3 regions of the Paenibacillus macerans genome follow, and region 2 is predicted to be linked to each of the others. Evidence: riboswitches for the same ligand, from Rfam matches in the RefSeq annotation. Region 2 holds a riboswitch; each other region holds the start of a gene.

Region 1 (9,858 bases), on a different contig from region 2:
TGATTTGCGGTGCTTATATTCAAAAATGCAATTCCGCAAACCACAAACAAGGACGCGCCTGTGTTCACTCCCAGTATACTCGGGTCCGCAATTGGGTTGCGCGTGACCGATTGCATAAGCGCTCCAGAGACTCCGAGCGCCGCACCGCAAAACAAACTGAACACGGTTCGGGAAATTCTTTTGCGAACCACGTTAGCCCCGAAGGATTGGATATCTTGATGAAATAAACCGTTTATCAGTTCATTAAAACTAACCATACGAGAGCCTAAAACCAGAGATGCAACTACGCACGCGCCGAGCAAGACAATACAAATCACCAGAACCGTCATAAAGTGCTCCGGCATATGGAAGCTTTGCTGTTTATCTTTTGAAACCGAAGAACTATTCATTTATCTTGTCAATAGCTCCTCCTATTAATGCTAGATATTCATCAATGGTATAAGCTATCGAAAGCGGGTTAGGAGTTCCGGCAGCTACTAAAGGTGTATCGCTGTCGATAAATGCGACAGAACCTCTTTGGATCGCAGGAATTTTACCTAGTAGTGAATCGGCTTGGAGCGTCTTCAACAATTCGTCATTCCCATATCCAACGATGAGATCGGCATCGTAAAGGGCCTCGACATTCTCGGCGCTTAAATTCAAGGAGAAGCTAGTAGGGTCCGTAATCTGGTTCGTAACACTTTCAGGATAAACCATTCCCAGCTCATACAAGAAAGCGACGCGAGAGTCTACAGGAGTATAGATATGCAGTTGCGACAAATCTTCAGCCGAGAAGTTAACCCAAACCACTTTCTTGCCTTTCATCTGCGGATATTGACTTAGCTTTTCGTTAACCATATCCTCGGTGACCTTGATGAGTTGTTCCCCTTCCGCTTTCATGCCCATGCCTTCTGCATTCAGCAGGACTTGCTCTCGCCATGTGGTGGACCAAGGAGCGGTCGGATAGGCCACAACCGGAGCGATTTGACTAAGAAGATCGTAGTCCTCCTGAGTTATCCCGGAGTAAGCGGCAAGAATGACATCCGGGTCCGCATCGGAAATCGCCTCAAAATCAAGGCCGTCCGTATCCTGAAAAACGTTAGGATCGCTTGCGCCAAGTTCTTTGAGTTTTTCCGCTGTCCAAGGCAAAAGCCCGCTGCCATCCTGAACGCCGAAGTTCGCCGCCGAGAAGCCTACGGGAACAACTCCGAGAGCGAGAGCAACATCATGATTCGCCCATTGAACGGTAACTACCCGTTCAGGCTTGCTTTCAATGACAGTTTCACCGAAAGCGTGTTTGATCACGATCGGATATGCGGAATTCGTATCTGGCGAAGCGGGCGCTTCAGTTTTAGACGTTTCGGCCGAAGTTGGTGCGGATGTTGAACTTGATTGCTGGCTTGAGCAACCAACTAGCGAGAATATAAGCACAATCGAAACAAGTAATGTGCCTAATGAGGCATTTCGTTTTGCATTCATTGGCATACGGCATACCCTTTCCTATCAAGAACTGTATTTTTAAATAGCGCTTTTAATTGATAATGATTATCAAAGTCAATATACAGTCCCCTTGCCGGGTTGTCAATGAAAAATTTGTAAGAGCGTATTTCAAATTAAACCTGAGTTTATGTCCAGCAAAATTCTTCCGCGTCCATGTCTTGCTTTGCTTTTCTCCAGTGCTTTGTCAGCTTGGTTTAGCGGGAATATGGAATCGATCTTTGCTTTAATCGTACCATCGGCAATTAATTCCGCTATGGTCTGCAGATTCGCGTAGGTTGGGAATTTGGTGTTGAATTTAGCTGTAATGCCATGCTTTTGCGCGTTTTCTTGGGATGAATCCTGAGCCAAAGTGACGAGAATCCCCCCTTTCTTGAGAGCGGCCCAGGAACGATTCTCGGTATCGCCTCCCACGAAATCGACCAACACCGCCTGCCGCCGCATGAATTAGCACGGTTTGCCAGGCTGGAGTTCGCCTTCGGTGAACAGCGCCTTCCAGGCCGTTTCAGCTCCTGCCTTAGTCGTTGCCGCATCTTCAAAGGTAAGATTACCTGGCATCTTGACTAATTCTTGGGCTTTCGCAATGCCATATTCTGCATAGGCCCCTTTGACACTACCAAAAATCTGCGATCCCCTGGCTTAAACTCCGTTACATCTTGCCCCACCTCCTCGACAACTCCGGAAGCATAGAATCCCGGGATGTAGTCAAGTGGAATGACTGCAGCATACACGATGCGAACGAGCACTTCATCCGTTTGCGGCTGAGGGCATTCAACTTTTTCTATTTTTATCTCTCTTTCTTTATTAATGTGGTCGTCAACCTAAAATATAAAAGGTCTTTTTCCCAAATAAATATTTTGGTTGAACCTTACGCAACGTTATCTTTTATACTTAAGCTACCGGTAAACAAGTTAGCGCTAACGAAGGGGTTCCTATGAAACGACATTGGAAGGTCGGGGATCTTGCCAAACTGGCGGGACTCACCGTGCGAACTTTGCGATATTACGATCAAATCGGCTTGTTCTCACCATCCGGCCAGACGGAGTCCGGTCACAGGCTGTACAATGAATCCGATCTGTCGCGCCTGCAGCAGATTTTATCGCTTAAGGAATTGGGCTTGTCTCTGGAGGAGGTCAGGTCCGTCTTAAACGGCGGACAGATCAGCCCGCTGGAAATCGTCAACCTGCAAATGGCGCGAATCAAGGAGCAAATCAAACAGCAGCAAACGCTCCTTGACCAGCTTCAGCATGTATCCAAAGCGATGCAGGGGAAGGCGCCCTTAGCGGTTGAAGACTTCACGGAACTCTTGCGAGCGATGAAAAAGAGCCATGAGAAGCTGGTCGTCGAGCGCCGGGCAAGCTGGGAGCGCCGTCTGGATTTACTGGGCGATTTTCTTGCCGAAACAGAGGAACAATCGAAATCTAAGGAGGACTGACCGTGACCGAACGATTTGTCAAGCACGCCACCTTCGTCGTGGAGCGGACTTATGCCGCACCGCCTGCGAGGGTCTACCGGGCCTGGGCCGATCCGGCCGCCAAAGCAAAGTGGTTTTCAAAAGCCGATATTTTCGAATTCCGCGTCGGAGGACGCGAATACAGCAGCGGAGGTCCGCCGGAGGGGCCCGTCTTTACCTTTGATGCTTGCTACCAGGAGATTGTACCGGAGCAGCGCATCGTCTATAGCTACACTTTGGATTCGGGCGACGAGCGAATCTCCGTTTCGCTCACCACGGTCGAGCTTATCCCGATCGAGGGCGGGACGAAGCTGGTCTTCACCGAGCAAGGGGCCTTTTTCGATGGACACGATACGCCGGAAGTGCGTGAGCAGGGCACAAGTGAGATGCTTGATACCCTTGGCAACACGCTCGAACAGGAGGTATAACCATGACCGCTATCATTGGTGATAATGAAATTATCTCCTCACGCCAATTCCATTTGCCAAGTGAGCGGGTTTTTGAAGCGTGGACGAACCCCGATCAATTGGCACGTTGGTGGGGACCGAACGGTTTCACCAATACGTTCCATGAATTCGATTTACGCCCGGGCGGAGCGTGGCGTTATGTCATGCACGGGCCGGATGGCGTGGACTATCCCAACCATTGCGTTTTTGAGGAAATCGTGGTTTTGGAACGAATCGTACTCAGACATTTGTCCGGCCATGAATTTCTGGTAACGGCTGCTTTCGAGGACCTTGACGGCGGAACAAAGGTCGTTTTTCGCCAGCTATTTATGAAAACGGAGGAGTTCGAAGAAGCCAAGAGCTACTGCGCCGAGGGCAATGAACAAAACTTGGACCGGCTGGAAGCTTCGTTGGAGCAAACCAAGGGGCGTCCTTCGGAATAAAGGGCATTTGTTGTCTTCAAAATAGAGGCACTTTATGTGCTTATTGTCCGAATCCAGGTCTGTTCATCCCCATTAGCGGCATTTTTTGTACTTATATTCCTATGAAAGGCCCAGAACGTAGGCACTTTCTTGCGACGAGGGGGAATAGCGGCATAAATTGCCGCTATTTCTCTCAAACAAACGAAACCGCTGGATTAACGACATTTTTTGTCCTTATGTGTTGCGCTGGAGTTTCTGCCGCGGTTAACTGGCAATAAGAGCAAGTTTTCGTCTGGGATGGGCATAATGGAGTCATTGTGTGCTAAGGAAAAGAAGAAAGGAGCCGCATGACACGGAAATGGATCATCCCTTTGTAATTCTGCCTGAAGAACAAGCGCCAGCAGGTATTCAGCATTGTGTATGCTGCGAACTGTCCAAGCAGCGGAATCGCGTCGTCTGGGGGGAAGGAAATCCGCAAGCCCCGCTGATGATGATCCTGGATAATCCGGGAGCCCGGGAGGACCGGGAAGGAAATCCGTTTTTGTGCGGTACCCGGGAGACCTTCCAACTCGGCATGAGGGAAGCGGGGATCGATATGAGTTCGGTTTATGTCACTTATTTACTGAAATGCCGGCCGCTGCGCGCTTACAATAAGCCCGAGGCCAGAGCGGCATGTTTTCCTCATCTGCAGTTGCAGCTGCTTCAGAAGCAGCCGTCGGTGTTGTTCGGCTTCGGGAATGTCGTGGCGCAAGCCTTATTCCCGCAGAAGGAGAACGCCAGTGTCAAGGAATTGCGGGGGAGCTGGCACGATTTCCAAGGCTTGCCTATCGGCTTTACCTATCACCCGCTTGCCGTAAGAAGGAGGCCCAATTTGCTAAAGTTCTTCGTAGGGGACTTGAAAGCTTTGAAAGAGAAGTGGAAGGAAAGATCGACCTCATCATAACAACAGGAAAAACGAGAGGGAAGTCATATATCTTCCCTCTCATCTGCGTAAGGCAATATTCTACTATTACCCGGTTTACTCCGGAGTTCCTTGCGTTACCCCATGGACATAAGTTTGCCAAGGGGTATCCAGCGCTCCCTGCCCGGGGTTATAGGTAAAGAAGTACTCGACGGTATCCCCCTGTTTCAGATTATTGACCGCATAGGTATAGTTGCCGTTCCCCGCCCCGGTCATGGCCACGTTCAGCTGTACGCCGTTATTGACCTTGTAGTGCAAGTCGGCGAAGGTTGCGCCGTTTACATAGAACAATAAGTCATCGCCTGTTTTCTTCAGGCCCTTCACCTCATCGCCGATGACGATCGTGGAAGGGGGCGCCGGTTCTTCAGGATTCTGCTGGCCGCCGCCGTTGTCTTTGTAAACACGCACATAATCTACTTGCAACGTTGCCGGGATATCGCCGGGATTCGGAGTCACACCGCCGTCAAAGTTCCCGCCGATCGCCAGATTCATAATCAGGTAGAACGGCTGGTCGAAAGGGGCGTTCGGATTGTTCGGCGCAGCTGCGGAATACCATTGATCCCTGTTAGCTTTAAAGAAGAACTTGCCGTCGACATACCATTTAATGTTGTCCTCTTCCCAGACTACGGAATATACGTGAAAATCATTGGCGATGGTTTGCCCTTCCGGGAAATGATATTCGCCGGAGACATGGGTATTCGCCGGCCATTGTCCGCCAAAGTGGATAGCGCCGCTGGACGTGCCGGGCAACCGTCCTCTCGCTTCCATCACATCAATTTCGCCGGATGCGGCCCACGAACCGTAGACATTATCTTGCGGAAGCATCCAGAAGGCCGGCCAGATGCCATTTCCTGCAGGCAGCTTGGCGCGAAAATCCACTCTGCCGTATTTGAGCGAAAAATGATCTTTGGTATTGATTTTCCCGGAGGAGTATTGTGCATACCGGCTAGGATCCTGCGGGAAGGATTTGGGCTCGTTTAAGGCCCGGATGTTTAACTTTCCGTCCTGGATAAATACATTTTGCGTACTGTTTGTATAGTGCTGCAGTTCCGCATTGCCCCAACCCCAGGTACCGGGATCGTCATTGAGATAGTAACCCAGTTCATAGTTCCATTTGCTCGTATCCAGCTTATTTTCGCTAAATTCATCCTGCCAGATGAGCTCCATGCCCTCAATGGCCGGGTTGCTTGGCGTTCCGACAGAAATATCCTCGCCATCGGTTACATCCGGACGGGGAGCGTTCGGGTTTCCGATAAAGGTGTAGTAGACGAAATTATCACCGACATTTCCGCCCGCCTGCCCGTTTAATGGATAGCCGATGCGGATCTGCAGATCTTCCTGGATGGGCTGGAACCATAGCCCGTAGATGTGGTCGACCCAATACCCCCACTGATTGGCGGCGGACATGTTATTGTAACCGTTGGCGGAGTATACAAATCCGCTCTGACCGGAATCCCCTAAATTGACCCATTGCCCACCCATGTTAATCTGGTATACGAAATTTCCAAGCTCATCGGCTACCGGCGCGTTTCCATCAATCTTAGGCAGCGGCACACCGATCGCACCGCTTTCATTGGCCGTGAAGGTCGTTCCGTCGTAGGGAGTAATGACATAAGAATTTCTTACGGGTTCATTAAAGATAATGGTATAAATGACGTTAACCAAAGAGGTTTTCGATTCTAATTTGACGTTGATCGACTCCGTGACGTTAAACCAGTAGCCGCCGCCTCCATCGGTGAAATGGCCGAAGTTTTTATCGTAGATCCAGCCGCTGGCCGCATTGTTGTCAATATCGATCCATGCACTGCTGTTTACAGGTTTTACGTACACTTTCAAATCATCGGCCACAGCTGCAAAGGGGATTGCCGGATCATTGTTGAAAACCGGATAGGTAAAGCCGGCGCCGCCCGTAGTATCCGCCGTAATTTGCGGCCCTTGTGTAGGCGTCATCGCCGTAATGGTGGTTTTGTTGATGTTTTGAAACACAAGAGTGTAATCCAGCGTAACCCCATTCGCTTTGGAGTACAGTTGAATTTCGGTTGTCGCGGAAAGAGTGAACCAATAACCGTTAAAGCCGCTGTCGCTCCAGTGGCCCCAGTTTTGGTTGTAGACAAAGCTGCCGGCACTGTCAATATCGACCCAACTGCCGCCCACTTTCACATTAACGCCCAAGTCTTGGATCACATCATTCCAGGTGGCGGAGCCTCCATTGAATTTAGGCATCACAAATCCGTAACTGGCTTGTCCAACCCCTGATTTTGTGATGACAGGTCCGTCCGACGCTGAAAAATAATCCATAGAGGTGATAGTGGCCGTTCCCGCTCCTTCAGCGGCCTGAACCGGCGAAGTTGATAGCAGGCTGACGCTGGCCATCATAACTAGCGCCAGGAACAAACTGAAAACTTTTTGCTTCATAAATACCCTCCCTTAATCAATAGTGGATTCTCCTATCCCATACACGGTCAGGAAAATACTAACATTATAGTACATTTTTATTCTATCGAATGTGATCACCGGATGAACAGGTGCTATTTTTTTGGTGGGGTCCTATTTTTTCGGGTGAGTTCGAGTGAGTTCGGGGGAGGAATGATAGTTCGACAAAATTCCAAATTTTCTCTTGATGGTATTCCATATATTTGATATGATAGATTCACAAAAGCTGATCACGATAACGGCAAACTTGTCGAAAGATAAGGACGCAAAGCTACAGGGCCTTCTTGACGAACGTCAATGGCAGCCAGCTACCGAACGAAGATGCTTTTTTGTTTTTTTGGAGAAGATGTATCAGTATCTGTGAAACTCTATTACGAAAATAGCAAACTTGTCGAAAGACAGGGACGCAAAGCCACAGGGCCTTCTTGACGAAACGTCAATGGCAGCCTGGCCGCCGAAGGGAGTTTGCAGTATGCGCAACATTGTGTTCGCTATTGTAGGGCTTTTTGCGTTATTGATGTGGGCTCCGGATGTACAAGCTGCCCCGTCCGAAGATTGGTTGGGTTTGGAGCAGTTGGACCGTGGCGCCGTCGTCATTCGTTATGATGCGGAAGCCGGGGCCAAAACGAAGCTCATGATCGCAAAAGGTAATGACAAATATACCTATGTCCTTTCGCCGGATAAGCGGCAGGAAGTATTTCCGCTCCAGATGGGCAATGGTGAATATAAGGTTACCGTTCTGGAACAAGTCAGCGGTACCAAATACAAAATCGTTCAGGAAGCGGCCGTTACACTTCAACTTGCGGATGACAGCAAAGTGTTTTTGAACTCTGTGCAAAATGTCGATTGGAGCGATAGGGATCAGGCAGCCCAGCTTGCGAAGAAGCTTGCCCAATCCGCTCCGTCCGACGAGAAGAAAGTGCACGCTATTTATGAATATATTGTCGGGACGATCCGGTACGATCATACTCTGGCAGCCAGCGAATTGACGGACTACCTTCCCGATAGCAACCGCACGTTGGCAGGGCGGAAAGGGATGTGTTACGACTATGCCTCCTTGTTCGCTTCCATGTTGCGGAGTATCGGAATTCCGGCCAAGCTTGTTATGGGAACTTCGGAATACGTTGATGTTTACCACGCTTGGAATGAAGTTTATTTGAACGGACAATGGGTAACCATTGATACAACTGTCGATGCGGGCTGGAAGAGCAGTGAGACAGGGGTCAACATGATTAAAGACGCCTCGCGTTATTCCCCGGTGAAATACTATTGATTTTTACGAAATAAACATAGGCTTTGGACGATATGTCCAAGGCTTATTTGGCGTTGTTGAGAAATTGTATAGTATTGGCATATATAATGGCGGAAGCCCATTTGGTTCTGAAGAAAATACAGGCACAATTCATCGTGCGCCAATAAAGATCAGCGGAGGTGATGGACTGAAAATTACCCTATCGACATGTTGTCCGATGGATGCATGGCCCGAATTGCGCACGGAAGGCGGATCGGAACCGAATATAATGAGGGTGATGTAGAGACAGAGGGAGAGATTACGAGGAAAAAGGTTTGTGGAATCGTTGTGGCATTGCTGTTGCTGATGCAGACGCTGTATGGCGCATCCGTTTGGACGGCGAACGCAGCGGCCGGCGTGCAAGAATCAACGGGCAGCGCGCAAGAATCCGTGACGGATAGCGTATATGACCGGCCGGCGCCAGTCGCCAGGCCAGTCGCCAGGCCAGTCGCCAGTGCGGAGAGTATTTTAACCAAAGTCGTGTTAACCGATTTAAACGGTACCGTGATTGATGCGGTGTATAATCCCGATAGCAGTTTGGACGTCGGCGCGGCCGTCAACCTCAGCTATGAATGGGAGCTTCCAAACGGACACGGCTACAAGAATGGAGATACATTCAGCTTCGAGCTGCCGCGGCAGTTTGAAATTTTTACGGATATTGATGCCCCGCTTCTTGCCGATCAAGGGAAAGTCGGCCGGTTTACGGTCGATCTGAACGGGAAAGTTGTGATGACCTTCAATGATTACGTGGAGAGTCATTCCAACATCGCCGGCAAGCTGGAAATTCGTACGGAATTTAAGAAGGAAGTCCTTAAAGGCAGTACGGAAGTCGTTATTGCCATTCCAGTAAAAAGCGGAGTGCAGACCGCTATCGTGAATCTGAAGCCGAAGGGCGGAAAGCTGATCGAAAAGCAAGGGAAAGCGATCGGCAAAGATCGGATCGATTGGACGGTTCAAGTTAACAAGTCGCTGGAAAAAATCAAGCACGCGGTGATCACTGACGCACTGCCTGAAGGTTTGGAGCTTATTGCTGACTCTGTGGAGGTTTACCGTTTGCAAGTTAACGGTGACGGATCGGCGGCCCTTGGCGACAAGGTAGATTCCGGCAAATATAAGGTCGAAACGAACGGTGGCGCGAAACTGGAGCTTGCGTTCCAGGATGAGACGATCGGCAAGGCTTATGAGATTCGCTTTTCGACGAAGCTTACCGGTGAGCAGTCGCGCTTTGAAAACACCGCTGTCTTGTCCGGCGACGGAACGGAAGATGCCAAATCGACCGCTACGGTAACGGTAAACCGCGGCCAATTTTTGGATAAATCGTTTAGCGTGGATAACAGCACCGGAATCATCACTTGGACTGTGAAATACAATTTCAA
Region 2 (9,858 bases):
CTTTGGTTGGGTCTTCAACCTCTAAATCGTATGTGGAACTGGTTACTGTTTTCCCCGGTGAGGTTACTTTAACGCTGCTCGGAATAAATTCCAGACCGCCGCTCGTAAACGTATCCTTGATCACCAGATTCGTCATCGGCTGCTTATCTTCGTTGACGACGATGTTCCAGGTGATTATCTTAGCGCTGTAATCGACACCGCCAAATGATTTTACCCCAATTCCGCTCTTAAAGGTGAACGAATCGGAACCCTTTCTCTCCTTGCCGTCGACCGTTGCATAGATGTCGTTAGTAACCGGAGTATCCTTATAAATGCGGTCTATCGCTTTGGTTTGATATTCAATGTCATAGGCGGTAGTAACCTCTGATTCAAATTGCAAATCGAACCCGTTTTTGCCGTTGTCATCGGTCACCGGAATTACTTTGTACGTGATGCCGTCAGCCGGTTCGTTCGTTCCTGGCTTAAGCACTTTGACCGAATCCTCCACCAGCACCATGCTGTTGTTGAAACGGTCATGAATCAGCCTTTCGCCGGCTGGGGTTATCGTCTTTTCACCATAATTGTATTGCACTCTCCAGGTCACCGTCTGAGTCTCTTTATCGTAGGAGGTGTCCTTTTTGGTGAAAAGCGGCGTGCGGGTAATCGTAATCGTCTCATCATCCGCCTTCGAAACGCCATTGTCTCCGGTCAACTTCGCGCTGTTCGTAAATTCGGTCTCTTCCTCACCCGTTACCAAAGTCGTGTATTGAATGCGGTAAGCCGAATTGATGCTTGGCTGATTAAAATTGACCTGGAATCCCGAACCGTCCGGTTCAACGGCCGTTCCGTAGGTTGTGGAGCCAGGTTCGACCAAATTCCCCAAGTCAGGCCCTCTGTCGACATTCGGCAGCAGCTCGTAAACCTTGATCGAGCTTTCATCCAGCTTCAGTCCCGGCGGAATCTGGTCGGATACTTTCGCATTGTCGATCTTGTCGAGCGAGGTATTGACGTCGATCGTCCAGGTGATGGATTTGTCCTTGTCGGCAATCCCGGTCTTTTTCAGGAGCGATCCGTCCTTCGGCGCGAGCTTGATCACAGCATTCTGCTCTCCGCCCTGAATCGGGAAAGAAATCGGCACATCCGCTCTGCCCTTGATCTCTTCGCTAAGCACCGTATTAACCTTAAAGGTGCCCCAGACTCTCGAATTGTCGACGTTTTCGTTGAACACGATCTTCACATCGCCGTTCGTGCCAACCGTGAAATCGGCGATTGAACTGCCGTCGTCGATCGTCAACTTGCCGTTTACCTCGTTGAAAATTTTAAACTCCTTAGGGATTTTGAATTCAAATGTGCTGCCGTTTGTGTAGCCATGTCCATCCGGCAGCTCCCATTCGTATTCGATGCTGACGGCGTCTCCCAACTTGGAACGCTGCTGATTGGCGGGATTGTAAACCGCGTCGATTACCGTCCCCTTCGCATCCTTAACTAGGACTCCCTTAATGATGCTGTCTGCATTTTCGGCCGCAGCCGCAGCCGCACCTGCAGGGGCAGCCAGTCCATACGTAGCATCGGTCGCACTGTACGCAGCCTCTCCGCCGGAAGCTTCATCCGGATTTGCGCTGACCTGCGCCGCTCCCATACCAAAGACGCCTTGGAAGAACAACGCGCCGGCCATGAGTAAAGCCATCCATTTTTTCTTCATGCTTTTAGAGCACTCCCTCCTTATCTCAAATGTGTTCATTTATAATATCTTAATTTTTTTCCAATTCCCTCCTCGTCCGGTTTATGTAATTGGGCGACGCTTTCATCTTAATTCGTCGTTCTGAACAAATTCTCAACAAATTATAAAAAAATTCAACAAAAATTATGATTATTTTAATAGCTCCCGCAGTTCTATTGTGAAAGTTGTCTGATCCCCTGCTTCAAAACCCAACGTATAAAACGCAAAGAAATTTTTTTTCTTTACGGCCTCCACCAGCCAGTGGCAAAAATCGCTAACTTCGTCGGTTTCCCGGCTTCGGCCGTCCCGATAGACTACCTGGGGGTAAACGAACCTCAGCTTGAACTCGCCGCGCCACTCAAAACGAAAAAAATTTCTGCCCTTCCGGCGTTGCAGCGAAAAATGATAGTCCCGCTCCCGCTCTTGCAATAGATAAAACTGACCGTTGCAAAAAAATACAGGGCCATGCCGCGTGGCTACGATCCCTACCCGGTTCCCCCGGTAATCCATATAGAAACCCCTGCTCCGTTTCCTTTTATCTTGTTTCGTCAATTCGATCTCCGTAAGCGAGGGCAGTTCCACCCCCCGTGAATCGTCCCTGAAATGGCCGACTACATTCATCTCCAAAAAACTCCCTTAATTGCGAACGTTGCGAAAAGGCCGCAGAAAATTCGACTGAAATGGTTCATTCGGAGTATACGCGCAAGATCTATACAAATTCTGAACAAAAAAACCGGCCAACGGCCGGTCAAGATTGCTTGTTCTATGATAAAAAAACGCCGGAAGCGGGCGGCTTAACGTGCCTGCCCCGCTTTCTCCGTAAATTGTCCATACCATTCCGTTATGTAGTGGCTGGGCTCCACGTTCAGTTCCTCCTTCAGTACGGCTGCGAGTTCGCGGTACTGACGGTGCACCATGGCAAAGTTCTGCTGCAGTGCGTATATTTTCATGAGGGCAAAATAAGGCGCCTCTTCCTGGGGATGAAGGGTGCGGATGTTGTGATAGTAAGCTCCCGCCTTCTCCCAAAGCTCTTGCCCGAGGTACCAATCGGCGATCGCCAGCGAAGTGTGAAGCCAAATGGCCTTGAGCCGCTGGCGCTCGCTTTCCGTCCACCAGTAATCGTATTCCTGCAGATAATCTCCGGTGTAGATTTTCATCGTCTCCAAATATGCGTCCAGCGAATCGCCGGACACGGGCGGCAGCGCAGCCAGCTTGGCCTCCCATTCGTCGATATCCAAGCGGACCTGATGGGTATTCAGGATGTAACCCTCCATCGTATTCACAATTTGAAAATGGTCTCCGTAAGGCTTAAGTGTTTTCCGAATATGGTACACGGACGTATATAATTGCGAGTTGACCTTGTCCGTCTCGTATTCCGGCCATAAGACATCGATCAAAGTAGACTTTCGGACCAACCTTCCCCGGTGCTGCAAGAGATAGAGAAACAACTCCTGCGCCTTCGTCGTGCGCCACTGCAGGAGGGTCGGCTGTCCATGCCGCGCCTCCACCTTTACCTGTTTGAACAAGCATATTTTGATATCCTGTTCGGAACCGGCGACTTGCTCCTGTCCCGCTTTCAGCCGCTCCTGAATCCGATCCACGGTTTTGGCCAGGCGCTCGGCTCTGATCGGCTTGAGCACATAATCCAGAGCGTTTAACTCAAAGGCTTTTATGGCATATTCATCATACGCCGTGACAAAAACGATATGTATCTCCGGTCTTGCTTCCAAAATCCGTTCCGCCAGTTCAATACCGTTGATTTCCGGCAGGCTGATGTCCAAAAACAGCACATCCACACGTTCTTGGAGAATTTCGCCCATCCCCTTGACGGGGTCGGTAAATTTCCCGACAACCTCCACGTCGGCAAGCTTCAGCAATAACCGTTCCATATAATTCAAGGCCAGTTGTTCATCATCCACAAGTATTACTCTCATAAGAGCCAGACTCCCCCGCTTGGATACTCTTCCCCTTTATAAGAAGATTAGCATATCCCGCCCAAACAAAGAAGCCTTGAACAGTCGTTCAAGGCTCTTTTTTTTCCTATTCGTCTTATTATTGAACTGGCTTAGTATAACTTGTCCGCCTTATATTTCGAAGCATCTTTGATCATTGTAAAAGCGGTCGTCGTTCCATTCCAGCCGGCATCGGCCGTCGTGTCGATAACCACCCAGCGTCCGTTTATATAAACTTCATTCCAGGCGTGATATGTTTTTACATAGTCGGAAGATCCCATCGCCAGCTTGGCCGGAACCCCAACGCTGCGCAGCATCCCCGCAAACAGGGAGGAAAAGCCGTAGCAGGTGTCCTTCTTGGCAGTCAAGGTACGCTCGATATTCGGCAGGTAATTCGATGTAGCGGTAAACGCCAGGCTGTCGTCGTATTTGATGGTGCGGATGATGTAATTATAAATGGCCTTCACTTTATCTTCATCGGCAGCCGCATCTTTCGTCAGCTCCGCCGCCTTCTTTGCCGCCAGACCGTCTATATTCCAATTCACATTTTGCGTCGAACTCAGATAGACCGGCGTCTCATCCTGCAAATCAAGCTTCACCGTATCCTTCTGCACAAGGCGGTACGTAGTCCCTTTAATCTGTTCCAACAGGCTGATCGTGTAATCCCCGTTGCCCATTTGCAGCGGGAACGTCTCTCCTTGGGCACCGTAGGTCAGATTATAGGTATACTTATTGTTCCCTTTCTCGATCACCAGCTTGGTCTTGACATTCAGCTTCACGTCGTAATGAATGGTCACCGCTCCCTGAGACAGGTTGTCCTTATTGAGCCAGCCCTCAAGTTCGGCCGCCCGCGCCCCTGTCCCGCCGAAACCGGCAAACAAAAGTACAAGGGTCAACGTTGCAAACATCAATTTACGCATAAAAAATAAAACCTCCTTCGGTAACTGGCTGCCAGTAAAAAATTTACAGGCCCTGTAGCTTTGCGTCCCTGCCTTTCGACAGGTTTGCCATTATCGTGTAAAGTTTTATGTCCTTCTCTATCTCTATCGGAAGCGTTGGCGTCATTTATTAGCCCAATAAGACGAAAAAATCTAAAATTTTTAGTATTTTTTTGCGACTTTAGCCTCAGTTGATAGACGAACTTTGCAGACGGGGCCGTTCATTTCGCAAAAAGTAAAAATAATAAAAAAGTACCATAATCATCTCCAAAGCTGCGAGAATGAGATAGATATTACTGTAAACACCGGAATTCGCAAACAGGTTTAACGGGTTCCAATGCACGCTGCCGCCTTGATCCACAGCCTTGCTGTAGACGCCGGCCGCCACCGCGCCGGAAAGAAAGTTCGACATCGACAACAGCCCCATGCCAACCCCGGTCTGTTCCTTGGCCAGCGTCCGCGATATCGTGCCTGTCAAGGCAATTTGCATAAACATCTGTCCGACGTTGCCAAGGATCAATAATATTGCAATGATGGGGACCGCCGCTCCCGCGAAGATCGAGATCAGGGTAAAGCAAACCAGCAGCAGCATGGACGCGCTGCAAAACACAAACGGGTTGCCCTTGGCATCCGCCAGCTTGCCTCCAGCTCTGCCCAGAACAGCCGACACCGCCGCCCCCGGAACCATAGCGAAGCCAATCCAGCCCGAGGCAAGCCCGTTGACATCCGCCAGCAGCTGCGGCGTCAAGAACGGGAGCGCGTAACCGATCCCCATCGCCAGTATGGCTATGAGCAGCCCCAGGGAATAACTTCTGTTGCGGAAAAGCTGCGGATCCACGAACGGGTGAGCCGCAGTCCGGTTGCGGATAAAAAACAACAAGAACAGGAGCAGGCTGCCCAGATAGAAGGTAATTCGGCCGTAAGTAACGCCCAGCAGCAGCAACGCAACCGCACCGCCCAGCAGACCGGCCCCCAGCCAATCGACTTTGGCGTATTTGGGCGCCTGCTCGCTTAAATAACGGCGGTAAAACGGCAAGGTGACAAGCATCAGCATCGGAATGCAAAACAGCCAACGCCAATCGACCAGACTGACGATTAGCGCCGAGACGACCGGTCCGATCGCCCCCCCGACAGCCAGTCCGGTTGCCGTGATGCCGAGCGCGTATCCGCGGCGTTCGGGCGGAAAGTGGCGGACGGGAATGATCATCGCCGCCGCCGGAATGACCGCCGCTCCCGCCGCCTGCAAAACCCGCCCGGCCAGCACCATCCAAAACGCCTGGGCGGCAAGCCCGGCGAGCGAGCCCAGACAAAACACGGCCAAGCCAAACGTGATTAAATTTTTGAACCTGAATACGTCGGCCAATTTCCCGTAGATGACCGATCCGATCGCATAGATCAGCATATAAATGGTGGATACCCAGCTGACCTGCGCCACGGATAATTGGAACTCGTTTTTAATTTCCGGCAGCACGATATTAAACATCGTAGCGCTCATCGACGAGAGCACCATCGTAAACGCCAAAATACGGATCAGCTTTTCGGCTGAATCGCCCTCTGCCTGCTTTCTCATAACAAATCATGCCCCCTCAAAAACCTTTGTTATGAGATATTTTATATTTGCATATTGATAATTAAAAATATATATTTAATTATAAAATCATATACTACAGTATATTAATAGAAAGGAACGAACGGTATGGAATTGCTGCAGCTGCAATATTTTCAGACGGTCGCCCGCTTGGAGCATATGACAAAAGCCGCGCAGGAGCTTCATATCGCCCAGCCCGCGCTGAGCAAAACGATCGCCCGCCTGGAACAGGATTTGGGCGTGCCGCTGTTTGACCGGCAGAGCCGGCAAATCCGGCTCAACCACTTCGGCAGAGCGTTTTTGAAAAAGGTGAATCTCGCGTTGAACGTGCTTGAGGAAGGTCGGAAGGAAGTCGCCGATCTGGCGGGAACCGAACGGGGAAGCATTCATCTGGCGACGAACAACCTGGGCCGGATTACTTCCGCTATAAGCGCCTACCGGACTGAGCATCCGGAAGTGAATTTCCGCATTTTGCAAACGCCGCCCGCTTCCATGGAGGAGTTGGTAAATTTGCTGGAAAACGGCGAGGTGGATCTGTGTTTTACCGCCGCTTCCATCGATCATCCGGATATCCGCGAGCAGCCGGTGCTGGACGCCGAGGTGTTTTTGGCGGTGCCGCCCGGCCATCCCTTGGAACGGCGCAGCAGCATCCGACTGGAGGAGGTGGCGGCCGAGCCTTTCATCGAATATAAAACCGGCCATCCGTTCCGGAAAATAAACGCGTCATTTTGCCGCGAAGCGGGCATTTCGCCGAACATCGTCTGCGAGGTGGACGAACCGTCCGCTTTGGGCAGCCTGGTGCAGGCCGGACTTGGCGTAGCTTTTATGCCCGCATGCCGCAAAGACGAGACGCCGCCTTATAAAATGCTGCGCCTCGAAACCCCCGTATGCCGGCGCGTCTTCCGGATCGCCTGGCTGGAGCGGCGGTATCTTCCCAAAGCCGCCCGCAGCTTCGGCCGGTTTTTGGCCGAATATTACGCGGAGCTTCAGGCGCCGTAAGCTGCAGCGCCATCCTCCGGCGTCCGGCGGGCCGCCGGTCAAGTAAAATACTCCAGCTTCGCCTTTGGAAAAAAATCTTTCATATAACCGAACAGATGCGTTTTCAAATCCTCCTCTTCCTCTTTCGGATAGATATATTTGCCGATGCCGTATTTGCCCCATTTGTATCTGCGTTTTTCTTCATCCAGTTCCAGCTTGGTCATCGGGTAATTTTTCTCGATCACCCGTTTGGCCGGTTTTGTGAAGCGGTGCTGAATGAATTCAAACGTAAGGTCCTCTTTCGCCTTGGCCGGCAGTTCGGCATCCAGCCGTTCGAACATATGGCGGTACCCGTCCTCCCATCCTTCGTGAATGTAAATGGGCGCGACGATAAAGCCAAGCGGATATCCGGCCCGGGCCACCTTCCCCGCGGCTTCGATTCTTTGCTCCAAAGGCGAGGTGCCCGGTTCGAAGTTTTTAATGATGTAATCGGCGTTGACGCTGAACCGGAACCGTGTTTTTCCGTTATGCCTCGCATCCAGCAAATGATCGACATGATGAAACTTCGTGACGAACCGCAGCTTGCCGTACTCGGACTGTCCAAAGTGCTCGATCGCCCGCCTTAGCGTATGGGTCAGATGGTCGATGCCGACGATATCCGAAGTGCAGGAAGCTTCAAAACGGGTGTATTCCGGGGCGCGTTCGGCCATATACCGGTCGGCGGCGTCCAAAATCTCCTCCACGTTGACATAAGTGCGGATATACGGCTTGCTCCCCATCGTCGTTTGCAAGTAACAGTAATGGCAATGCCCCATGCATCCGGTGGCAAAAGGGATGGCGTACTCCGCCGAAGGTTTGGATGTGTCGAATTTCAGCGTTTTGCGAATGCCGACGACCAGCGTGGACTTGGCCACCCGGTATTTTTGCAGATCGCTTTCGCCCGGCAGGTTTCTGACCTGGTTGTGGGAAGTCGTGTACCGGATGTCGAGATCCATGTCCTTGAATTTGTCATACAGCGTTTGACCGAGCGGATAATCCAGCGCGTCCGGCTCAAAGTAAACGAGCTTGGGAACAAACGGCTTCATTCCAGGCCCCCCTCGGCGGCGTCCCCGAAGTAGTAGCTGTAGGCCTGCTCCGCCTCATCCGCCGACGCGTATACGGCCATTTCACTGGTCAACGGGTAATAGGTTTCGTACAAAAAAACGGCGAGCTCCCCCGGCCGCTCCGGGTTGTTGACCACCGCGGCCTCCTGGATGTTGGCGACGTCCTGGGTATGCGGGTTGCGGTAAAACACATAAACGATATCTCCCGGCGCAAAGGTTCGGGCTTCGTCTAACATCTTCATCGAATCCCCTTCTTTTTATGGAATGGTGAAGCTTTCCCTTTGCTTTAAAATATTTCCTTGGCCGGGAGCAATTATTTTTCCACGTTGTGGAAAAACAGGCAACCCAGGAAAACCTTATTTCCCCTCCGATTTCGAAGCGGCGCTTTTCCACAATATCCGGTGCTGTGTCCGGCTTAGTTTCTCGTAGAACAGCGTGGAGTTTTTGCGAAATACTTGAATGACGACGTGAATGAAAAACGCCAGATCCATCAGCAGAACCAGCATGGCCAATAACGCCCTTGCTCCCTCCGGCAACGATCCGGAAGGAAAGGCAACCAAACGGTTCATGCCGAAAATCCCCCAATAAAGCAGGCCGTAGCGGACGATGATCGACATGGTTCCCGGCCGCGCTTCATCACCTTGCTTATTTCTGCCTCGGGTCAATTGGGCTGCGTAACCCGCATCGGCATCCCGCTTTTCCGTCGGTTCCGCTTCCTCGATCCTGATGCGAACCAGCCATTTGCCGAAGGTGCAGCCGCCGGTTAGGTATGGAAGCAGCATAAAGTAAAGACCTGTCGCGACGAAATAAGCCGCCGGAATCCGCAGCACGTGGCAGACGGCCAACAGCACCGCGCAAATGACAACATCAAACATCCAGGCCAAACCGCGGCGGGTGTAGCTCACCCTTTTGGCGGACAAATCCACACCCCGGTCCAGATGCTCGATCCTGGGCAAAAAGCGCGACAGCCATTCGGCGGCGAGAAAGCCGATCATTCCGCCAAGCGTGTTCGTCATCAGGTCGTCGATATCGAACACCCGGTAGGCGTTGTCAAAAATGCCGAATATGCCCGTCAGCTGCGTCACTTCAAACAACAGGGACAGCAAAAAGGACAGCAGCAGGCAGCGAATCGGCCCAAACCGGAAGTAGTAACGTATGATCATCCCGAACGGCACCGTCAACAGGACGTTGAAGGCCACCTGCAAAAAAGCCCGCTCCTTCAGCAGCCGCCAATACGTTGAAGGCTCTCCTTTAACGACGCTGGTCTCCTTCAGGATATCCTGGATGAAATGAAACGGAACGAGCTGAACAGGCGATTGGGCGAGCGGCGGATTGTGCCGCGTGGCAGGAAAGGGCAGCATGATCAGAAACGCGGCGTTCATCAGGTACAGCAGTAACAGGTACAGGACGAACGCCCGCACTTTGTTGATATACCCGTGCCGGCGGTACTGGACGACGAGAAAAGGCATCGTGAACAGCAGCGCGGCGAAAGGAAAAGCCATAAAGGCATAGGAAATAGGGAACAAATACGTTTCAAATTTCAAAGTTTAAACCCCTTCTGCTCATAAAATCTTAACTATCTTACCATAGGACGTTCGAA
Region 3 (9,858 bases), 3.4 Mb from region 2:
ACGCTGAACGGACTTTTTCTTCCCATCATTTCGGCCGTGGTCGTTTCCCGCCTCTGCGATATGGAACATAAGGGAACGACGTGGAAGATGCTGATGGCAACCAACGTCAGCCGCAGCCGCATCTACTTGGCCAAGTGGATTTGCGCCAATACGCTGCTGCTCTGCGGAGCCGCTTTCCAGATAGGCGCCTTATCGGCTTTCGGGGTACTTAAAAATTTCTCAGATCCGCTGCCGCTCGCGCTGTTGGTCCGCCTTCTGGCCGGCACGCTCCTGACAAACCTTGCCGTCACCGCGCTGCAGCAATGGATTTCCCTCACGTTCAAAAACCAGACCTTTGCGCTGACGCTCGGCATGGCCGGCGGCTTTTTAGGCGTTACGGCCAGTTTCTTTCCCGCGTCCATTCGCAAGTTATTCGTCTGGTCCTACTATACGGAAATGTCTCCTATCGGCATGTCTTATAACGCCTTGGCGGAAACCAGCCGCTATTTCGTGTTGCCTGCGCAAGCCGGAAACTGGGTGGCCGCTCTGCTGATGATTGCGATATTCTATACGGCCGGATGCCTTCACGCATCCCGCCAAGAAATATAAGGAGGTTTCCCATGATCCGAAGCATTGGCGCCGAATGGCTCAAACTGCGCCGTGGACGTATCTGGATAACGATGACCGTGTTGCCCGTACTCAGCTTGTCCATCGGTTGCTTCAACTACTATTCCAATCAGGAGATTCTAAACCAAGCATGGTATAGCTTGTGGACTCAAGTCAGCCTGTTTTACGGCGAATTTTTCTTTCCCGTTCTCATCGCCATTTGCTGCGCGTATATGTGCAGGCTGGAGCATGTCAACCGGAATTGGAACCTAGTGCATACCGCCCCTGTCTCCGCCGCCAGCATTTACTTCGGCAAACTGTCCGCCGTTGCGGTTTTGATTTTTGGCGTTCAAACTTTGTTTACCGCCTTATATATACTCGCGGGCCTCCTTCTCTCGCTGCCGCTTGCGGATCTGCCCGCGGAACTGGCCGGATGGGCTTTGCGCGGCTGGATCGCCGCGATTTCGATCGCGTCCATGCAGCTTTTCTTCTCCTTCAGGATACGCAGCTTCGCCCTTCCCGTCGGCATCAGCATATGCTGCTCCATGCTCGGTCTCGGTCTGTATATCCTAAACATGAGGTTCTTCTTCCCGTTTAGCTTGTTGACAACCGGCATGGGCGTATTGGACCAAAATGGGCTAACAGGGCCAGAAAACGGACTGTTCGTGTTCATCAACGCGGTTTATATTTCCGTATTTTCAGCCATGGCGATACACCGGCTGCGGACAGCGGATGTCGTCACCGCATAGAAACGGGGGCCTTTCGATAAGAAAGGCCCGCTTGTTTCTTCATTTAAAAGGTTTCAACCGCCCAATCAACCAGTGCGTCAAACATCCACTTAACGCCGTTGATCACTTTTTGCAGCGGGGTGTATCCGATCGAGAACAGCACTTTGCCCGGCGGCTCATCCGTGCTGCTATGCCCCGCCTCGGAAACAATCACGTCGTCAAACACGCCGTCGTACACCGGGTCTTGGCTATGCTCCTCGCTAGCCGAAGCTTCCAAAGCCAAACCGCCTGCGGCAAGCGCAGACGCGATTTGGATTTCCGGCGCGGCGGCCGCCCCGTCGACCTGCAGGGTCAACCCGCTGCCGGCGACCGCCACCTCCAGCTTGCGCCCAATCGCCGTCTGCTCCGATACGCCTTTTAAACTGCCGAGGTCCCGGGAAATCAACGTCTTTTCCTCCGTTTGCCCGGGCTCTTTTTGCACGACGCGAAGCAGATTGTCTTCCACGACAACCTTTACGTAAGCATCGGCCTTGCGGTCGTACCGTAAATATACCGATTGCGAGCCGATAATGTTCCCCGCAATCTGCAGCGATACCTTCACATTTTGATAGCCATCGCTCCCTTTAAGATAAAGCAGGCCTTTACCGCTTTCCGGAGAGGTCAGGATGATGCGGTTGCCCCTGAATTCAGCGGCCCCGCCAAGCAATTGCCAATGATCGGCCCGCTTCTTGTCGCCTTCAAAGAAATCGTAAGATTCCCCGGTGTCTCCCGCGATTCTCATCAACAAATGGTTGCGATACCAGCCGGGGGAAGGCTGCAGCCGCGTCAAATCGTACAAATCGCCGCCGCTGTCATTAAAGGCTTGCCCTTCGCGGTTAAAGTGCATTTTAAACAGCCGTTCGATGTTATCGGAATTCACGTTTTCCACCAAAGGATTCATTCCGTTGTGCAGCGAATTGGCGTGCATGATCATGTACACGCTCGGAACGAAACCCAGCTTATCCCGATAAATCTGCTCCATAAGCCGGTAGTCTTGGTTAATGCGCGCTTCCATTTCCCGGCGGTTCTCCAAAGGCACCTTATCGGCGTCGCGGATGAAGTCCATCAAATAGTGCGTATAGTAACGCGCCTCGTCTTTATTCTTAAACTGCTGCTCGGTTTGCGTTCCAACGTACCGCCCGTCCTTGTCAAAAATATTGATATAGGTCAAACGGTAACCGTTGCTCCCCAATTCCCAATACCCTTTGCGCGTCAGCTTAAGCAGCTCCGGTCCCGCCAGAAATTTCGGGTCCACGACGTCCAGCCGGTCGGCGTAGGAAAGCATCGTCGCTTTATAATTGTATTTTTCCAGCAGGGGCTGGGCGAACAAGGCGGAATCGCTGCGTCCGTCCTCAAAGCTTAGATACACTGCCCTTTGGGGCAGCGGCTTGCCGTGCTCGTAAAAATCAAGAATATCCTGCTGCGAAACCGTGACATACCCGTTTTGCCGCAAAATTTGCAGTTGCTCGTCCAGACGGCTTTTGGCGATCAGACCGCGCGTTCCGGTTCGATCCACTCCATAATAGGACAAGGCGATAAATCCCCGCGTTTGCTGCCAAGCCGCTTTGTCCGGCTCCCGGTAACGGTGGATTCCCGCCACGGCATGCACCAACAGCACCAGCACCATAGCCAGCACCACAAATTGAACGGCCGATTTGACCGCTTTGTTCCGCTCTTTGCGTCCGACATCAAGCGCCTTGCGCGGCTTGTTTTTTCCCATAGTCAGTCAACCTCACTGTATGAACCCTTGTCCTTGTGGGAATCATTAAAAAGATTTTTAAAAAGTGATCTTCTCCGTTTGTTCGCTTTGCGGCTTTCTTTTTTGGCTCTGGCCTCAACATCCTGCGGCGTTTCCCGCGTACCCCAGGTGGATTTCCAGAACGTGACCCAGGCGACCGGCATTTGCCAAAGCAGCACCAGTTCGTAAAAAACACAGAATACCAAGCCGAAAATCCAAAGTTTGCTTTTACGGAACAACAGATGCGCAAAGCTCATCAATAAAGCCATCAATATAAGTCCCATCAAAAATGTGCCCGGAAAAACGCCGTAAACGAGCGGCACATACACGAGATTGTACAACACAACGATCGGAGCGGCGATCGGAACGATCAGGCCTATGTAAAAAAACAGCGCCATGAACGGTTCTTTACGCCAGATGAACGTCCCGGCGCGCAGCGACTCCCGCAGCCAGGAGCGCTTCCAGCGCATCTGCTGCTTCAGGAAGACGTCCAGCTTGGACGGCACGATAGTGGAACAAATCGCGTTGTCCTGGTACCCCGTCCGATGGGAGCGAAGTATGAAGTTGGTCATGCTGCGGTCATCGCCGAACGTGGCCGGCTGGCCAAGAAATTTCTGATTCAACCAGGCGTCCGCGTATTTGAGCACCAGCTCTTTCCGATAACATGACAGCGGACCGGATAGACAGGTAACGCTGTCGAACCAGGATTCCGCCGCTTTCATGATGCGAAACGCGATATAATAGCGAACCGTCTGCAGCTTGGTAATCGAATTCGTATATTTGTTTTCCACGTCCGTCCGGCCGGCCACCCCGCCCATTTTCGGATCTTGAAACGGCTGCACGAGGTGAAGGATGGCGTCCGGCTCCAAAAAGCTGTCCGAATCCACGAACACGACCAAATCATGTTTGGCCATCTCCACGCCTTTGACCAAAGCGACCCGCTTGCCTCCGTTCTCCGGCAAGACAACCAGTCTGAGGCGATTCCGAATGTCAAACCGCTCCGCTTCCTTATGCAGGCGCTCGACGATCTCGTTGATCCGCTCCACCGATCCGTCGGTTGAACGGTCGTCCACAACGATCACTTCCAGCTTGTCGATCGGATACTCCTGATTGATGCAGCTGAGCACGGTGCGCTGAATCCATTGCTCTTCGTTAAAACAAGGGATAATGATCGTCACGCCCGGCGTATAATCCGGATTGACCGGCACGTTGCGGTACAAAGCCCCGAAAAAATACCGCGTCAGCAAAAATATGGCCGCCGTTAGACTGTATAAATAAAGCAGAATGTTGTATTTGAAATAGATGATGCTTTCGGCGCGCATCAGCAAAATAATCGTCATAGCGACAAACAGCAAGCCGCTGGCCGTATACACGGAATAGCCCCAACGCCGTTTCTGAAAGTAATTGTAAAGGTTGCTTTCAAAAGCAAGCGCCGCCATCGGCTTCTCCCCGTCCGGCGTGTCACGGGTAAACCTGCGAACGACCGATGCTTTTATTTTTACCTTCGACTCAAAACCCTCCGGCATCGTCCCCGGCGGAATGTTAAAGCGCAGCTCGAACACATCGCCTTCACGGCATGTTTCGGCCCTCTCCGATTCCAGTTCCACCAGAATCCCCGTTGAAGAAATGTCCGCGGCCATGCCGCTTATTTGGGACTTTGCGTCCGCCTTTTTCCCTTTCTTATCGGCTCCCACGGGCAGCAGCGAGACGGGAAAATCAGCCTCATAGCGCAAGCTGAGCAGACGGGGCATCTTATTGTCGCCATGATCGGCGGATTCACCGGGCCCATCGTCCTTTGAGCGCAACATGCCTCTGCGGTCCGACGCTTTGCGGATGTTCTCCGGATCGGGGACATGGGCAAGCAGCCGCCGATCCGCCTTGGGCGTGGAGAGAACTTCAACCGGCTTTTGTTGTGCTTTGTTCTTTTTCCTCAAGTTCATTGCCCCTTAACCTTTAAGATGGGCCCTTTACAGGCTCCAGTAATGATAACCCGAAGCTTCGAATTCGGATTTATCGAACACGGCTTTAATATCGAAAAACACCTTGCTCTTGTCCGCCCCGAACAACCGGTCGTAATCCTCACGAGCCATGTTTAGAAATTCCCTGTGAGGGACGGCCAGCACCACCACGTTCAAATCACGCAAATCGGGCAGCTGCGCCAGCTCCAATCCATGCTCTTCATACACGAGCCGCGGGTCCACCAGCGGATCGCAGACAAGCGGCTGGATATCATATTCCTTCAGCTCTGCGATAATATCCGTGACCTTCGTGTTGCGAAAATCGGGGCAATCCTCCTTGTAGGCCAGGCCGAGGATACCGACTTTCACATCCGACAAATCTTTCCGCAGGCGCATCAGCAGCTTTACGATGCTGCGGGCGACATATTTGCCCATCCCGTCGTTGATGCGCCGCCCCGCGGAAATGATTTTCGAATGGTACCCCGCATCTTCCGCTTTATAAGTTAAATAGTAAGGATCGATGCCAATGCAATGGCCGCCGACCAGCCCTGGGGTGAATTTGAGAAAATTCCATTTGGTTCCCGCCGCGGCCAGCACCGCTTTCGTGTCGATTCCCATCCGGTGAAACAGCATGGATAGTTCGTTCATAAAAGCGATATTGATGTCGCGTTGGGCGTTTTCGATCACCTTGGCCGCCTCGGCCACACGGATACTTTCGGCCCGGTAAACCCCCGCCTCGATCACCAGCTCGTAAACCTGCGCCACAAGACCAAGCGTCTGCTCATCCATGCCGGAAACGATTTTCACGATGTTCTCGAGCCGGTGAACCTGATCGCCCGGATTGATTCGTTCGGGGGAATAGCCGACTTTAAAGTCGACCCCGCATGTAAGCCCCGACTCCGCCTCCAGGATCGGAACGCACACTTCCTCGGTGACGCCGGGATAAACCGTCGACTCGTAGACAACGACCGAACCGGGGCGCAAATGTTTCCCGACCATCGCGCTGGCGTTCTTGACATAAGTAAGGTCGGGCACTTTATCGTTTTGAACCGGCGTAGGCACGGCCAGGATGTAAAAGGAAGCCTCCCCCAGCCTCGCCTCATCCGAGGTAAAGTCAATCGAGCTCGCCTTGATCGCCGCGTCCCCGACATCGCCGGTCGGATCTTTCCCCGCAAGGTAATCGGCGATTTTCCGGGGACTCACGTCAAACCCGATGACGTCAGCCTTGCGGGCAAACGCGACCGCTAGCGGCAAACCTACGTACCCTAGTCCGACGACAGCCAGTTTGGCCGTCCGCTTTACAATGTTCTCATATAGTTGATTCAAATCCATAAGTTCAACCCCATTCATTTCCCGATGAGTATCCAAAGATGCCGAGCAAGCGTTCGTTCCTTATTTCATCCCGTACAGCTCGTCCAGAAGCACAAAGGAATAACCCCGCTGCTTCAACTGGTCGATTACCTTCGGCAAGGCTTCCAGCGTATGGAGGCCGTCAAGCATATGCAGCAAAATAACGCTGCCGTTAGTCGTCTGCTTCAGCACCCCGTTTAAAATGTACTGAGCGTCATGGTCGGAATTCCAATCCAGGGTGGTCACATCGTACAAAGCGAGCGTCTTATACCCCGTGGCCGCGATCACCTTGGCCGTCTCCTTGTTGATCTCCCCGGTCGGAGGCCTGAACAGCATCGCCGGCTGCTGCTGAATCGCTTCGGTGATGATGCGGTGCGCCTTGACCACTTCTTCCTGCAGCTCGTCGGGCGGGATTTGCGTAATCACGGGATGGCTGTAGGTATGATTCGCCACAAGGTGACCCTCTTCGACGATAGCTCTGGCCAGGTTCGGATTGTTCTCTACGCCGTTGGCCCGCAGAAAAAAGGTCGCTTTGACGTCATGATCCTCTAGGATCTTCAACAGACGGGTGACGGTCAAATCGCTGCCCCAATCGTCAAAGGTCAGGGCGACGACCTTCTTGCCGTGCGGGTTCCATTTGGCGATATCGCTGGCGTTATAGATCAGATTATAGTCCGCCTGCTCGTAATCGGGATTGATCCGGGCGGCATCGTATCCCGGGATTTGCTCCAGCGGCTTCCGCTCGCCGCCGTCACGCACCAGCTTTGCGAGCGGCACCAACTTATAGCCTACTTCTTTCGCCGCATCCGCAATATAGGAAATGGAGGAAACCACCTCGGGATTCACGTCCGTATTTAGCGCGATAATGCCGCCGCGGCTAATGTACCTCCGTATGTAATCGCCGATTTCCTTGGCGCTTTGCATGTCGCTGTCCTTCGGATTGATGTTGTAGGAAACGACGGCTTTTAGTCCGGTTTGCGCCGCCACCAGGCGAACGTCTTCGCTCATACGGGCCCCCCGGGTCCGGACGAACTGCGGCTGCTTGCCTGTCGCGTCGGCAATCAAGCCGTTGGTACGGTTGATTTCTTTATAGATTTCTTCATAGCTTAAGGTCGTCAAGTCGGCGCGCGTCAACGTATTGTTCTCCACCTCGTGGCCGCGGCTGGTTAGTTCCTTGACCAAATCCGGCTCTTCGGCCGCCCGCATGCCCGGGACAAAAAACGTCGCTTTGATATGATGCTTGTCCAGTTCATCCAATAAACGCTCGATCGTCTCGCGATCGCCCAAACCGTCGAACGTTAGGGAAAGCTCCTTTTTGGCCGTATAGACAAAAGACAATGTTTTGCTCGGTTCCCCCGTATAACGGGCAATCGGCTGCTGCTGCAATGAAGCGGTCTGCGCCCCGGACATGGGGGAGGCCCCATTCCCGTTGTCCGCCTGCGGACTGGCCCCGCTGCAGCCGGCCGCCCAAAACGCAAGCAGAGCTGTGGCTAATCCGATTCGAATCGACCGGGCGCCGTTTCCTGCCATCGAAATCATTAGTTCACCTTCTTTTGTAAAAGTAATTTTTTTCCAATCAAAATCTTCAAAATAAAAAGACCGCCATACTTACATGGCGGCCGGACAATCATAGCGCAGCTTGCACCGCAATTCCCACCACGGCTTGCGCACGCTTTAGACTCCAAACTTTGCGTCCTATCCTTTCGAATAGTTTGCCTTTGGTTTAGAATTTTAATTATTTAAATTTATTATAATCGACTCCGGCTGGAAATCAATCCATAGTTTATGAAAAAAAGCGGATTCACAAAAAAATATTCAGGAGTGGGGGCCCATTTCTTTCCATGTCAAATAGCCTAGAAATGGAGCTTAAAGAAGCGCGCCGATAAGCCTGCGGTGCTCTTTTGTATTGCTCCGGGATAATCCAGCAGAAAAATAAGGGCAAAAAATGTTGCTATTCCGGCGATATCCGTTCATTTGGGAGAAATAGAGGTAATTTATGTCGTTATTTTCCCCCGTCGCAAAGAAATGCCCATGTTCTGGACCATTCATAGGAAAATAAGTACATAAAATGCCGCTAATGGAGACGAACACGTTGGGGCTCGGATAATAAGTACATAAAGTGTCGTTATTTTGAAGGGTAGGCGGTTTATCGTTCCAGTCGGCGGCGGTTAGAACTAAAACAAGGGCGCCTGCTCCTAACGGAGAGGGACACCCTTGTTGGTCGATCCGGTTTTCATTAAATTATTCGGTGCCAAGGAAAATATAGCGGGCCAATACGAGCACGGCCAGCACCCACATCAGCCAATGAATTTTGACTTTGTTTTTGGTGAACAGGTTGTTGAAGCCCCCCAGAATGACGTAAGAGACCAAACCGGCGGCGATCCCGTTGGCGATGCTTCCGGTGAAAGGCATCAATACGATCGTCAAGAACGCCGGGAAGGCATGCAGGAAGTCATCCCATTCGATCGATTTGACCTGGCCGATCATCAGCACGCCGACGATAATCAGCGCCGGAGCCGTTGCCGCGCTCGGCACAACACCGGCCAGCGGCGCGATGAACAGCGCCAGGAGGAACAAGATCCCCGTCGTTACCGAAGTGAGCCCGGTGCGTCCGCCTTCGGCCACACCAGCGGTGCTCTCTACATAGGAAGTGATCGTGCTGGTGCCAAGAAATGCGCCCGCGCTGACGCCAACCGCATCCACCAGCATCGCCTTGCCGATTTTTTTCTCGCCTTCTTCTTTGTTTTTCATCAAGCCGGCGCGGGTAGCCGTACCGACCAAAGTGCCGAACGTATCAAACAATTCAACGAACGTGAATACAAAAACAATTTCAAACAGACCCAGATGCAAAGCCGCACCCAGATCGAGCTTGCCCACCGCAAGATTGTCAAAAGCGGGCAGCCAGCTGGCGCCGGAAAGTCCGGAAACGTTAGTAACGCCCATCGGAATACCGATAATGGTGGTGGCGATAATCCCGATCAACAGCGCTCCTTTAACCCGCAGCGACATCAAAATGGCAATCAGGATCAAGCCGATCAACGTTAATTGAACATCGGGGCTATGGACGAAATCGCCCAGCGTGAAGTTGATGCTGCTGCCGGGAACCGTGGCGGACGTATCCGTTACCCCCGACAGATTAGCGCCGATCAGGTTGCTCATCTTCAAACCAAGGCTGGCCACAAACAGGCCGATGCCGACCGTGATGGCCGCTTTAATGCTCTGCGGCACGGCAACCAGCAGCAGCTGGCGAACCTTCGTCACCGTCAGAATCAGAAAAATGATACCGGAAATAAATACCGCGCCGAGCGCCGCCTGCCAAGTAATAGCTCCACCCGAACTAAGCACCACGGTCATGAAGTAAGCGTTCAGCCCCATGCCCGGTGCCAGCGCGATCGGAATGTTGACGAACAATCCCATAAGAATCGTGATCAGCCCGGCGCCAATCGTGGTGGCGAAAAAT

What was found. A riboswitch is a leader RNA that binds a small molecule or an ion and turns the genes downstream of it on or off. The one in region 2 is predicted to bind cyclic di-GMP.
Region 1: linked by a shared signal. The riboswitch ahead of DYE26_RS24095 (transglutaminase-like domain-containing protein) and the one ahead of DYE26_RS03060 (transglutaminase-like domain-containing protein) in region 2 are both predicted to bind cyclic di-GMP.
Region 3: linked by a shared signal. The riboswitch ahead of DYE26_RS18230 (polysaccharide deacetylase family protein) and the one ahead of DYE26_RS03060 (transglutaminase-like domain-containing protein) in region 2 are both predicted to bind cyclic di-GMP.

What each region holds. Positions count from the first base shown of each region.
Region 1 is NZ_UGSI01000002.1:207,684-217,541, forward strand. It holds gene DYE26_RS24055 (FecCD family ABC transporter permease) at 1-389, opposite strand, end outside; gene DYE26_RS24060 (iron-siderophore ABC transporter substrate-binding protein) at 382-1,458, opposite strand; gene DYE26_RS24065 (zinc-binding dehydrogenase) at 1,588-1,902, opposite strand; gene DYE26_RS34940 (alcohol dehydrogenase catalytic domain-containing protein) at 2,040-2,222, opposite strand; gene DYE26_RS24070 (MerR family transcriptional regulator) at 2,411-2,911, shown strand; gene DYE26_RS24075 (SRPBCC family protein) at 2,914-3,357, shown strand; gene DYE26_RS24080 (SRPBCC family protein) at 3,360-3,818, shown strand; gene DYE26_RS24085 (uracil-DNA glycosylase) at 4,156-4,740, shown strand; gene DYE26_RS24090 (glycoside hydrolase family 16 protein) at 4,816-7,173, opposite strand; cyclic di-GMP riboswitch class I at 7,422-7,507, shown strand; cyclic di-GMP riboswitch class I at 7,563-7,650, shown strand; gene DYE26_RS24095 (transglutaminase-like domain-containing protein) at 7,664-8,464, shown strand; gene DYE26_RS24100 (collagen binding domain-containing protein) at 8,771-9,858, shown strand, end outside.
Region 2 is NZ_UGSI01000001.1:651,234-661,091, reverse strand. It holds gene DYE26_RS03075 (collagen binding domain-containing protein) at 1-1,681, opposite strand, end outside; gene DYE26_RS03070 (hypothetical protein) at 1,850-2,320, opposite strand; gene DYE26_RS03065 (response regulator) at 2,494-3,633, opposite strand; gene DYE26_RS03060 (transglutaminase-like domain-containing protein) at 3,765-4,571, opposite strand; cyclic di-GMP riboswitch class I at 4,588-4,670, opposite strand; gene DYE26_RS03055 (MFS transporter) at 4,777-6,159, opposite strand; gene DYE26_RS03050 (LysR family transcriptional regulator) at 6,286-7,176, shown strand; gene splB (spore photoproduct lyase) at 7,215-8,240, opposite strand; gene DYE26_RS03040 (transcriptional regulator SplA domain-containing protein) at 8,237-8,500, opposite strand; gene DYE26_RS03035 (VanZ family protein) at 8,615-9,760, opposite strand.
Region 3 is NZ_UGSI01000001.1:4,036,863-4,046,720, forward strand. It holds gene DYE26_RS18205 (ABC transporter permease) at 1-588, shown strand, start outside; gene DYE26_RS18210 (ABC transporter permease) at 600-1,334, shown strand; gene DYE26_RS18215 (polysaccharide deacetylase family protein) at 1,378-3,072, opposite strand; gene DYE26_RS18220 (glycosyltransferase family 2 protein) at 3,075-5,030, opposite strand; gene DYE26_RS18225 (nucleotide sugar dehydrogenase) at 5,058-6,380, opposite strand; gene DYE26_RS18230 (polysaccharide deacetylase family protein) at 6,441-7,937, opposite strand; cyclic di-GMP riboswitch class I at 8,010-8,125, opposite strand; gene DYE26_RS18235 (NCS2 family permease) at 8,640-9,858, opposite strand, start outside.